DNA from 3 places in the Paenibacillus sp. FSL R7-0302 genome. Region 1 is predicted to be linked to each of the others. Evidence: riboswitches for the same ligand, from Rfam matches in the RefSeq annotation. Region 1 holds a riboswitch; each other region holds the start of a gene.
The links. A riboswitch is a leader RNA that binds a small molecule or an ion and turns the genes downstream of it on or off. The one in region 1 is predicted to bind cyclic di-GMP.
Positions count from the first base shown of each region.

Region 2: it holds a riboswitch for cyclic di-GMP, as region 1 does, so the genes downstream of both, MKY96_RS26885 (anti-repressor SinI family protein) here and MKY96_RS19895 (fibronectin type III domain-containing protein) in region 1, are expected to answer to the same signal.
Region 3: it holds a riboswitch for cyclic di-GMP, as region 1 does, so the genes downstream of both, MKY96_RS23765 (PA14 domain-containing protein) here and MKY96_RS19895 (fibronectin type III domain-containing protein) in region 1, are expected to answer to the same signal.

Region 1 covers NZ_JBBOWB010000001.1:4,601,688-4,605,899, forward strand. The annotation lists gene MKY96_RS19895 (fibronectin type III domain-containing protein) at 1-2,281, opposite strand, end outside; cyclic di-GMP riboswitch class I at 2,262-2,363, opposite strand; gene MKY96_RS19900 (MFS transporter) at 2,448-3,665, opposite strand; gene MKY96_RS19905 (hypothetical protein) at 3,747-4,212, opposite strand, start outside.
Region 2 covers NZ_JBBOWB010000002.1:269,550-273,761, reverse strand. The annotation lists gene MKY96_RS26890 (2-oxoglutarate dehydrogenase E1 component) at 1-1,652, opposite strand, end outside; cyclic di-GMP riboswitch class I at 2,080-2,183, shown strand; gene MKY96_RS26885 (anti-repressor SinI family protein) at 2,218-2,361, shown strand; gene MKY96_RS26880 (helix-turn-helix domain-containing protein) at 2,507-2,839, opposite strand; gene MKY96_RS26875 (TasA family protein) at 3,157-3,747, opposite strand; gene MKY96_RS26870 (TasA family protein) at 3,787-4,212, opposite strand, start outside.
Region 3 covers NZ_JBBOWB010000001.1:5,495,909-5,500,120, forward strand. The annotation lists gene MKY96_RS23760 (glycosyl hydrolase) at 1-37, opposite strand, end outside; gene MKY96_RS23765 (PA14 domain-containing protein) at 227-2,593, opposite strand; cyclic di-GMP riboswitch class I at 2,608-2,688, opposite strand; gene MKY96_RS23770 (sugar phosphate nucleotidyltransferase) at 2,826-4,199, opposite strand.

The DNA of each region.
Region 1 (4,212 bases):
TCGTGCTGTTATTAACCTCTATTTCATAACTGGAGGCTCCGATGACCGGCTCCCATTCAAGAGTAATGGTATGGCTTGTTGCATTCATTTGAATATTCAGTGGTGCAGCCGGTAAGGTCCAATAAGAAGAAGTTATTGACCACTCCCCTTTGATGTCGCCACTGATTGCCCGAATACGATAGAGATGTTCTGTTCCCGGACTAAGCTCCTCCTTGGTAAAATCAGGTTCACTGCCAAGGACGGCAACCTCCTTATCAAATTCCACCTCATATCCGTCCGCATTGAACAAAGAAGGCCAGCCCAGTGTAATGGCTGAGTCTGTTGCACTTGCATTTACTGCTGGTATAGAAAAAGGTCTTAAAGATGCAGAGGGTACCACTTCACGAATCTGCTGCTCACTCTCCCACAGTAAGCTGGCCTGAGGATTCCCCATGTCATTCGCGTATTCCATCTTCAGATCATATTTTTTACCGGCTTCAAGCTGGATGGTCCCTTGCTCCACATGCTGCTTCGCTGTCCAGGCATCGACCAGGAGCTGATCATTCACCCAAAGTCTGACTCCACCTGACGTTTTAACCGAGAAAGTATATTGGTCTGTATAGTTAGGTTGAATCTGCCCAGTCCATCTAACGGAGAAGCGCTGGTCCGCTACTCCCGGCACACCCAGAAGAGGCTGACCTGATAGAGAGATGGTATCATCAACCTTCACTGCCTTCTTGCCCGTAAAATCTTTACTGCTGTAATACTCAGCCTTAAGGCCGGACAGAACATACTTCAATAATGTACGTCCTGCTTGCTCATTCCCCGTGTGAATTACAGGTCTTTGATTCGAGATGACATTGCCGCCAACTGCAAATAATCCGCCTGTATTGATATTCAAATGATTATTTATACTGACGTTGTCCCGGACGAAGAGGTCTCCTTGGGCTACATTAAGTTCTGCCCTTGAGTTATTGGATACCACTTCTCCTACAGACATTTCTTCGTCTACATTCATAGTTACCATAGTATTGATATTCATATTGCCTTGTACTACTACCCGTTTCGCGGATAGATCGAGCGAGCCATTGTTATAAACCAAAGAACCTGCAAACAATTCATTATCTACATGCACATTGGAATTATTATTCAAATGCACAGTCCCCTGTACCCATAGGTTACCAAGATTCTCATCTGGTGCAGGGTTGATAACATTAACATCCAACTCAGTATTTGCATTTAATCCTCCACGGAGGATTAACGATCCGTAAACTGTTATATTCAGACTCCGGTTCGTATTGATGCCATCTGCGATTAAGATGACAGGCTGTTCTTCACTTCCGAACGAAACGCTTGATTCTAGATTCATCTGCCCAACTGCTATTATTGCAGGCTTGTTGCTGTTTGAGCGGATAGAGCTTTGAATCGTTTCAATATCAGCATTTCTTATTGCCACTGCATTTTTGCTAACCTGCTGTATTTGTTGTCCGATGGATTCTATTTGTTCGCGGATATGCCGGGAGATCTCTCCCTGCAGACCATTTACCCTGATAAACGGCGGAGCGTTATGTATATTGGTCATACTTCCAGACAGAAGAACTTTGTCTCCGGCAACCTTATTGGGTTCAAAAGGCAGGCGGATTTGAGGCGGGATCAAAGTGGGAGTGTATGTATTCATCAATGAAATATCTATGCTATTTAGAGCAGTCTCAATTCCAGTAGCATTGATTTGACTTAAAGTCAGTCTTCCATCTTCAACAGCAACCTTCTTCTTGATCGTTTTATACTGCCCTGCTTCAAGAGACAGTCCCTCCATCAATTTGACATTCTCTACGGCAAGTGAATTGTTGCTGCTGTATACAGAGTCACCTACGGTTACTGAGACTTCATAAGTACCATTGTCTAGCGCAATTTCCCACTTCCCATCCGGATGGATTCGTGTCAGGCTGCTTATGCTGGAGTCGTCGTATGTATCTCTTGAGACGGTTGCATCAGTATGATCTATGTTCCAGCCGTAGGAGTATTGGTTTTTGACGCTAAAAACGGCTCCAGAATCTGCAAGCTCCCCTTCCTGTACGGGAGTTTCTGCGGGCTGAAACCGGATTTTGAGCATACTGTCCTGTGCGGAAATTTTCATCCCTGAGAATTCCATAAAAGGGGCGAGAAATTGAGCCAGAATAATAAAACACAGTACCTTACATATCAAGCTTTTCCTATTTGTCATAAAAGACCTCCGCTCAATTAAAAAATCATTTAAAAAAGGGCGCAAAAAAACCACCGGAAAGAGCGGCCCGGCTGCCATTCACAGAGGGGTGTCCCCCTCCCTGTGATAAGGCCCGTGGCTTTGCGTCCCTGACTTTCGTACAGGTTTGCCTTTTTAGTTCTAATGGTTAATTCAAGAGAAATCATGTGTAATTCACTTCAATTACAATCTGTACTTACCTTGGCAATAATACCCTATATTTGAATCATATAATATTGTTATTTTTGTGAACATTCCAATTCAGCAACCCCCGTACCACCACCCAGCTCCCCAGCGGCGCGGCACCCAGCAGCAGCATGAGCAGAGTAATCGTCTGCGGGGACTGGTCCAGCGACAGTACGGCGATGAAGATCAGCAGGCCGAGGAGGCGGCCGCTCATCAAGCTAAGCTCCCTGAGCACTACCAGCTCCACGCGTTTGCCGGCGCTCTCCTCGGACACTCCCATCAGGTCGAAGCTGGTGGACAGCATCGGCAGCATGTAGAGCGGCAGGCAGAGCGAGGTCCCGATTCCCATGATTAGGAGGGTGGTGAAGCTCACCTTCCACAACAGCGGAAGAAGGAAGGCGATGAGCAGCAGGCTGCCAGCCAGCATACCGCCGAGCCGGGCACGGGGTTTGAACCATCTGCCGGCCGCATAATAGCTGATCAGGGAGACGGCGGAGGTCAGCAGGGCGAACTGTCCCAGCTTGCTCTCCTCCTGTGCTGCAATGTAGACGAGCAGACCGATGAGGAAGGAGAATACGCCTTCCCGGATGCCCTGGAACACTAGCGCTGCCGCCACTGGACGCCAAGAGCTGCGTCTGCGGGTAAGCTCGCGCCAGGGCTCCAGCCAGAGATAGGCTTCGCCGCGCGGCCGCTTGCGCAGGCCGAAGCTGAGTATAGCAGCAACCCCGTAAATACAGAGCGACAGTATAAATACCATGCGGTATCCCTGCCCGCCATGCCAACGGGAGATCATCCAGCCGGACACCCAGGGTCCGGCTATTCCCGTCAGGGAACCCAGCAGGCCCATCCACCCGTTATAGTAATCGCGGTTCTTGGCATCCGTAATCTCGAAGAAAACAATATTGAACGCCAGCCAGTACAGCCCGATGGATAGCCCGAGGACCCCGCCCAGCGGCCAAATGTAATGAATCGCGTCGCCCCGCAGCCACAGCACCAGCAAATAAAAAAAGCCCGATACGGCAATTCCCAGCCGTAGGGCATTCATTGTGTTACGCTCTTTCACCCACTTGCCGCCCAGCCAAAAGCTGAGACCCACGGCAAGCTGCTGGGCCACGGTGAACCAGCCGATCATGGCGAAGTTCTGCCGGCTTTTCCACAGATATACGTTGAGGAACGTTCCTGCAAGCACTGTAGCCAGAAGGTATAGCCCGCCTACAGCCAGCAGCAGCGCCGCCTGTCCCCGTTCTGAACCTCTCATGCTTAGCCCTCCCTGCTCGTCCTTAGACACTTCATCTATCCATATCATGTCCAGACGGCAGGGAAAGCATGAATCCGATCTTTATTCGGCTGAGGTGCTGAGATTGCGGACAAGCTGGATGCGGTCTTCCTGCGCCAGGCTGTGCTGCACATGGAAGCAGGAAGGACAGACGTACAGATTCAGCGCAAAAGGAGGCTTCAGCACAGCTGCACCGCCCAGCGCTCCCGGCGTTGCCGGGGTGAACCCGTCCACCTGCTGCGTACCGGAGTGAAGCATCAGCTCATGGCATTGCGGACATTCCGGCGCTTCCAGCTGGGCAGCCAGAATAGCGGAGACCTTGTCCTCATAACGCTTCAGATCATAGTCATCGCCGAACTGGCCCAGCGTACCCCATACAGGCACCACGCTATCCTTGTCGTCGTCATCCCACAAATCATCGTCGCTGATCTTTTCCTCCCTGGAAGCTTCCTGTGTATCCGGCTCTTCATCCTCCAGATCCTCTGCACCTATCGTCACTGTGCGGTATCCGCTAAGCTCGTTGTTGCAA
Region 2 (4,212 bases), on a different contig from region 1:
GGACGCTGCTTAGGACTGTCGTTATCCAGGGCGACGGCGGCTTTGGACTCCGCATTCTTCTGCTTGCCTTCCTTCATCTGATCGAAGGCCTGCTGGAGGACGCTCTCCGCCTCGGCAATCATGTTCTTCAGATCATCGGCTGTGATTACCTTCTCGCGCTCCAGGCGTTCTGCATAAGCGCGGTACACAGTAGGGTGGTTCCGCACTTTGCCGTACACAATCGGCTGGGTCGTCTCGGGATCATCCATTTCATTATGTCCGTGGCGGCGGTAGCCGATCAGATCAATCAGGAAGTCCTTCTTGAACATATGGCGGTAAGCGCTGGCCAGACGGACTGCGGCAATACAGGCTTCCGGGTCATCGGCATTGACATGCACGACCGGAATCTCATACCCTTTGGCCAGATCGCTGGCATAATGGGTGGAGCGGGAATCCTCGCTCTCTGTGGTGAAGCCGATCCGGTTATTGACGATAATATGCACGGTACCGCCATTCTGATAACCCTGCAATTTGCCGATATTAAGCGTCTCAGCGACAATACCTTCGCCGGGGAAGGCTGCATCGCCGTGCATCAGCACAGCCATAGCCTTGCTTGTGTTCAGCTTAGGCAGTCCCGGAGCGTTGCGTTCTTCCTGTGCGGCGCGTGTGAAGCCCTCGACTACAGGATTGACGAATTCAAGATGGCTCGGGTTATTGGCCAGCGTGATCCGGGTGCGTACGGTCTCGCCTTCGCGGACGGCACGGTCAGCCCCGAGATGGTACTTCACATCACCGCTCCAGCCGTAGGTCACGCCCATAGAGCCTTCCGAAGGGAACAGCTCTTTGTTCGGCGAATGATGGAACTCTGAGAAAATAATATCATAAGGCTTGCCCAGAATATGAGCCAGCACATTAAGTCTTCCGCGGTGGGCCATGCCCATCAGGATATGCTCTGCGCCGTCATGCGCGGCAGCCCGCACAATTTCATCCAGCATCGGCACAAGGGCATCATTGCCCTCCAGGCTGAAGCGCTTTTGGCCGACGAAGGTCTTGTGCAGGAAGGTCTCGAAATGCTCCACCTGAACCAGCCGCTTCAACAGTTCTTTGCGTTCTGTATTATTCAGCGGGGCAGGGGAGGTCATCGATTCCGCCTGGCTGTTGAGCCAGCGCAGCTCGCGTTCATCATGCACATGCCCGAATTCATAAGCAATGGTCTGTGTATAGGCCTGGCGCATTCTGTGGACGGCATCCATCGCGGTATGCACATCCGCAGGGGCATTATCCCAGATCAGCGAAGCGGGCAGGGCATTAAGATCCTCGCGGGTAAGCTCGTAGGTCTCCAGCTCCAGCCATTTGGCCATCGGGTTCGTGCTGCGCTCCAGCGGGTCAATGTCTGCGGCCATATGGCCATATATTCGAATATTAGCGATCAGCTTCGAGGCCTTGACAGCCTTCTTGAGCCACTCGGCATCTGCTGATACGGCAGGCCTTGGAGCCCTCTCGGCATCGGGTGCCAACGGAGGGGGGCCGGATACGGTGAAGAGATCGCGGTAATGCTGTTCAACAGAAGAGGGGTCCTTGACAAATTGCTCATATCTTTCTTGAATGTAGCCCAGGTTGGGGCCGTAGTATTTGCTCCATACTGTGTCGTTATAGGGCTCTTTGACTGCCATGAATAGGTCCTCCTAACGGATAAACTCCACGCGAGGCATCCAGTGTGCCACTTGGCGGAGCTGCAAATGTTTGCGGTTTCATTCTCACCTTATTGTGCTACTTTCCGGCGGGGTAATCAATTCATACTTTCGCGCAATCCGTTCGCAATTTGGCATGATTCATTACAGTATTCATACGGAACTATCATAAATAGAAATAAGGCGGAGCGGATAGCGTTCCCTTTAGTATAATTAAACTATTACATAAGGTTTGAACTTGGAACTGGAAATATTTATAAAAGCCGCTGGCAATTTCAGCTAAGTTTCCTCAGATTTTATCATAAAAAAATTCCAGAAAACGACACACTAATCTCACATGATCTTGTATAATGTTATTGCGGAGAACGGTTTCATCGATTCTTGCCAGATCCTTTCATGATGGAAAGGGTCCAGTAAAAGGTAAACCTGCCGAAAGACAGGGGCACAAAGTCTCGGATCTAAAGTAGAAATACTACAAAGTAGCAATACTACTATGATGGCCGGACTGCCTGGGGACGCGAAAATTCTAGGAGGAGATTTCTTGGATATGTCCAACCAGGGGAATGACGAGCTGCAGGCAGTAGATCTGGATTTAGAATGGGTGCACTTGCTGATGTCTGCCAAGCAGGCGGGGATCGCGGCGGAGGATATCCGCCGGTTTCTAAGTGAGAAGGCGCTCCAGGCGATGTAAGGGCGGTCATCATTGCTGCGATACATACAGAAAAGGCACAGCGTCCGGTACGCTGTGCCTTTTCTGTATGCCGCTTGAAAGGCTGCCTTCGCCGAAGGCGGCCTCCCTGCCGTGCGGAGTCTTCCCTGTGGCATACAATGCTCGTCTAGTTGTCCTTTTGTTCCATGCGCCATTTCTGGTAATCGAGGAATTCCTTGAATTCGCGTTTGCTTATACCGGAGGCCATGGCCTCCTGAACCAGCCGGAACCATTCCCCGTCCAGAGCCTGTTCTTCCGTCTCTGCCAATCCGCCATACAGCAGTGCATGAATGGATACCTGAAGCGCGTCAGCGATTTTTTCGATGAATTGAATGGAGGGGTTGGATTGAATGTTCCGTTCCACATTACTGAGGTATGATTTCGCCACATCAGCCTTATCGGCAAGCTCGGATAACGAATAGCCCTTCTCCAGCCGGAGTTTGTGGATGCGGCTTCCCATAGTATCTGACACGATTACAACGCCCTCCGTACTTTTTTGGTAAAAGATAAGAAGTGATATGCTTCGCGCTATACATTCTCCTTATCTTTCTCGTTGAAACGGTACCGCCCGTTCAAAGGCCGGCCAAGCCGTTTTCTCTTGTCAGTATAACAAAAATCCGCAAAACGGACAAAATCTTGAACCCGGCAACGGGAAAAAAGAAACGGCATACCCGGCCCGGATGGGGGAGGATATGCCGTCTTGATGGATTGCTGAAACGCTGCCTTCCTAATAAAGGACGGCAAAGTCATGTTCATTTGTATAGGCTGGCCCCTGAGCTACTTGGCTTCTCCCACTCCTTGAAGCGCATCGAAGGTCCAGTTCAGCGCTAAGCCGTCACCCTGGAAAATGTTCTGATCGAGCGTGTTGTCTACGAATTCGAAGGCGATCTTGAAGGTCTTGGACCCGGCGGCGGCAATCCCGCCTGGCAGTACGCCTGCTGCTACGAGATCGTAGCTGGGGGTGTTTTTCAGATCCTTCAGAGAGATCTCGGACAGCACATGACCGCTTAGTGAACCGCCGGTGTACGTATTATCGAGGAGCTTGACCTTGAAGTGGTCTCCGAGATCCTGGCCTGCGTTATCGCCCTTGGCATCGGTCACGGTGTAAGTGGTGGCAAGCTTCAGGAATTTGATATCCAGTGTGCCGTCATTGGACAAGGTGAAGGTGCGGACGGTGTAATCTCCCGGCTTCAGATTCGTCAGCGCTACCGGAGTATTGAAGGAAGAGCCGAGCTTCAGCGTACCCGCTGCGAAGGTTGCCGTGCTGGTAGCTGTGGAACTGAAGTAAGCGAAGGTGCCCCCGCCGATTAAAGACAAGCCCAGTGCTGCCGATGCTACGCCAAGACCCAATGTTTTTTTGATACCCATGATTGATTTCCTCCTCGAATGGTTTGTTTTGTTGTGGAATTATTGGAGCGTGCCTTTTTCCTGGTTGGCTTCGAAATTCAGAGTCAGTGCAAGCGTATCGCCCTGATAATAGTTCTGCGGCTGGAGGGTCTCCTTGAAGGCGAACTGGATGGTCAGGTTATCCGAGGTGCCGGCTTTGATGCCGGACTTCTCTCCGCCTAAGATCGCTCCGACAATTCCCCGGGCCACCAGATCGGGACTCTCCTGCTCCAGATCGGCCAGCGAGATGACCAGGAGCGGCGATTCCTTCTTATCCTTGTTCACGAGGAAGGTCACAATAATATCATCCTTGAAATTATGGGAACCGTTGTCTCCCTGGGCGTCTGTAATGGCCGATGAGGTGCGCAGTACCACTTTGGGAATATTGAGCGTCCCGTCATTTTTGAGTTTGAAGTCCCGTAAGACGGTATCGCCCGGCTTGAGATT
Region 3 (4,212 bases), 890 kb from region 1:
CAGTTGTAAATAGCCTGTACTTACGGTTAGTGTTCAATGTAATCTCCTTTCTCCAGCCACACCGCTTCGGCAGACCCCGGAGCGGTTACGCTTCCCGGATGGTCGTCTATAGCTTAGTAGCCCTGCTGGTAAGCAGGGCCATTAAGAGTGGCTTGCAGGATTTATAATTGTAACGTCTTAACCAGTAACAGCGCCAATGTTGAACACAGCTGCGGACCTTATGAGCTTACGAAGCGGAAGGGAGAAACAGCGCGCTTGCCGGAATGGTTCCTTTGGCCTGGCTTGGACTCTGCCACATCAGCCGCGCTTTTGCATCCCCTTGATTCTCATAATACTCTACCTGAATATCATACAGCTCGCCTGCGGTCAGGCTGATGCTGCCCATGCGTTCGGTGCCGCTCTGCTTCACCCAGCTGTCAATCACAAGCTCACCGTTCACCCGTACGCGGATACCGTCATCGGAATGGGTATAGATCTGATAAGTCTCCGTGTAGAGCGGCTTCATCTTCCCGCTCCAGCGGACAGAGAAGAACTCTATGCCGAGGGCGGCATCCGGCGAGCCTTGGCGCCAGTTGAAATCAAGCACAGCATCGGTACGCACTACAGCGGGTTCGCCCGATAGCGTCATGTTATTGAAGTATTCCGCGTACAGTCCATTGGCAGCAGGAACTTCTACCGGCAGATCCACCGGTGTTGCTGTAGGAGAAGGAACGGGAGCCGCTGTCGGCGTAGGCACCGGTGTTGGCGTTGGTGTCGGTGCTGGCGTCAGTGTTGGTGTTGGTGCTGGTGTTGGCATTGGTGTCGTTACTGGTGCCGGCGTTGCTGTCTGTGCTGGCGCTACTGTCGCTGCTGGTACCGTTGTCGGTACTGCTGTTGCAGCCGGAGCAGGTATGGATGTGTTGCCTGCTCTGGAGAAAAGCGCACTTGCAGGTACGGTTCCCTTCACCTGGCTGGGGCTCTGCCACATCAGATGGACATTCGCATCGCCTGCATTCTCATAATACTCTACCTTAATATCGTACAGTTGCCCGGCAGTCAAGGCTATGCTTCCTGTGCGGGCAGTTCCGCTCTGCTTGACCCAGCTGTCAATGACTGCTGTGCCGTTCACCCATAAGCGGATACCGTCATCCGATGTAGTATAGAACTGATAGGTCTCGCTGTAAGCCGGCTTAATCTGGCCGGTCCACCGGATCGAGAAGTAGTCTGTGCCAAGTGCGGCATTAGGAGTACCCTGACGCCAATTGAAGCTGATGACCTCATCGTTACGCACCATAACCGGTGTCCCCGAGAGTGTCATGTTCTTGAAGTATTCTCCAAGCAACCCGTTCTGGGCAGGCTTGCTCTCCGTATCACCGGAGGTTGGGACCGGCTTCGGAATCGGCGCAACGGTTGGCGTTGCTGTCGGTGTTGGCGTCGGTGTTGGCGTCGGTGTTGGCGTCGGTGTTGCCGTTGGCGTCGGTGTTACTATAGGCGTTGGTGTTGCTGTAGGCGCTGGTGTTGCTGTAGGCGTCGGTGTTGCGGTTGGCTTAGGGGCCGCCACTGGAGCAGTCCAGGCCTTATATTGGTCACGGGTCAGTGTGTAGCTGTCATTCATGAAATTCTTGATCGTAGCCGTGCTGTTATTCTCATAGAGCATCTTGCCCCAGTTCATCATGAACACGTAATTCTGCTGGGTCAGCTTCAGCTTCGAGATATTCGGCATTTCACCGTTCTCGCCGATGCCGATCGGTTTGCCGCCAGCCAGGCTGGTCAGATCATCATGATATTTATTCGAGTAGTCGTTATTATATATATCCGCTGCCAGCACATCCACTCTGTCCGCACCCGGATAAGTCCGTGCATAGGGATCAGAGTTGGCATTCGGCGCATTCGGGTTCCATACCCAAATCAGATTATTTAATTGATGAACGTTTACGAAACGGTCATACATAATATTCCATAGAGCTGAGAAATTATCTTTCTTCCCCCACCAGAACCAGCCGCCGTTCATTTCATGGTAAGGTCTCCACAGGATGGGAACCTTGGCATCCCGCAGGCTTTTCAGAGAGACAGCTACTTTATCCAGATCGGTGATCAGCGCATTATACTCTGTAGTACCGGGGGTTACGTATTTGTTGAATTGTGCCTGGCTGATTGACTTTTGCACATTGGACCATTCGTACTTGGTGCCCGGCAGGTTCTGGTGGAAGGTCATGGCTACAATGCCGCCCGCTCTGGACCAGTTCGTTGCACTCCAGACGATATTTTTGCGTTGTGCAGCGACTCCGCTCTCACTCTGTCCACCGATTGCTCCAAGCTCATAACCATGCAGTGCGGCGTATTGTCCGCTTGTTCCCTTCAGCTTGTTGCTCAGCTCATCCGGACTCTCGAAATAGTCATGCTGCCCTGTAATAATTCCATTTCCCGAGATATCATACAGATTGTTCAGCAGCTTGACCGCCTCGGCTGAGGCATTAGGGTTCACGGGCGCTCCTGTAGAGGAAGCAGCCTTGACAGTGGACGGGGCGATTCCCAGTCCCACGGGTACAGCAGACAATACCACGGCCAGCGACAGCACAGCGCAGAGCAAACGAGACTTACGGTAAGTTTTCACAATATTCTCTTCCTTTCGGTAGCCAGGCTGCCACTCTTGCGAAGGCCCTATAGCTTTGCGTCCCTATCTTTCGATTAGGTTTGCCATTGTCGTTTTGGAAGGATCAATCCCTCTTACCGTAAGTATCGTCGATATGCAAATTTAATGTAGAGTAAAAACAAAATTTGTCTAAAAAATAGTTCTCAATACCTGATTTAAAATTGTAACAATTGGTTAAATAGATAAGTTAGACCTAAGAAATGAACTGATGTAGAGCGATATCCTCCCAGTCCAGAGTAATACGGATATTGTCTTCCTCTACCAGCTCAGACCCCGTCTGCACCTCAATGAACTCCACATCGGTAAGAGCAAGAATGGCATGCTTGGTCCCTTCCGGTATCCGCACCACATCTCCCGCCTTCACCGTATGCATCTTCTCATTGATGACAATGCTGGCTTCCCCGCTGACGAAGGTCCAGATTTCACTGCGTTTGTGATGCAGCTGATAGCTGATATTTTTGCCCTCATTGATGAAAATCCGCTTGGTCAGCACCTCGTTGCCTTCATCATATTTCACATAATCGATCACCTTGTAGTGTCCCCAGCGGCGTTCCTCGTACATCGGTCTTTGTTCAAAAGTCTTCAGCACTTCCTTGATCCGCGGACTCTCGGCCTTGTGTGTCACCAGAATGCCGTCCGGGCTGGCGGCGATAATCAGATCCTTCGCCCCGATGACCGTAATTGGAATATCCAGCTCGTTAATGAGGCAGGTGCCCTCGGAGTCAGAGGTGATGAAGCCCTTGCCTACATGGTTGCTGGTCATTTCCTCGGTCAGGGTGTTCCAGGTACCCAGGTCCTTCCAGAATCCGGCGTACGGCTGCACTACGATGTTCTCTTCTTTCTCTACCACTTCGTAATCGAAGCTGATGGAGGACAGCAGCTTATACTGCTTCTGCAGCTCCTCGTAATTCAGCGGCAGCCCTTTGCGCTGCAGGATATCCAGCAGGTAGCCCAGACGGAAGGCGAATACTCCGCAGTTCCAGAGCGCTCCCCGGCTGATCAGCTCCTCGGCCTGCACACGGTCAGGCTTCTCCTGGAAGTGGCTCACTTGCAGGTAACCATTCGCTCCCGCATCTGCGCCCGTTGGAATGATGTAGCCGTATTTCTCCGAAGCATGCTCGGGAACTACGCCCATCAGCGCCAGGTTCGCCCCGCTCACCAGCATGGTGTTCTCCAGTTGCAGCACCGTTTCGAAAAAGGAGGATTCCACGTATGGGTCCACCGGCAGAATCGCCACGGTCTCGCTTGGGGACACCCCCGCGATGGAATACAGGTAGGCCGCCGTCAGCGCAATAGCCGGGAAGGTATCCCGCCGCTCCGGCTCCACGATGATCGGCACCCCGCTGCCGAGCTGGCTCTGGATCATCTCCACCTGGCTGCGTCCGGTCGCCAGATAAGAGGACCCGGCCATGCCGTTCTCCTCCAGCTGTCTCCATACCCGTTGTACCATTGATTCCGGTTCACCTGCCGGACTTGCCAGTACCTTCAGAAATTGCTTGGAGCGTGAATCATTGGACAACGGCCAGAGCCGCTTGCCGGAGCCGCCTGATAGAAGTACTAGTTTCATAGTGAACCCTCCA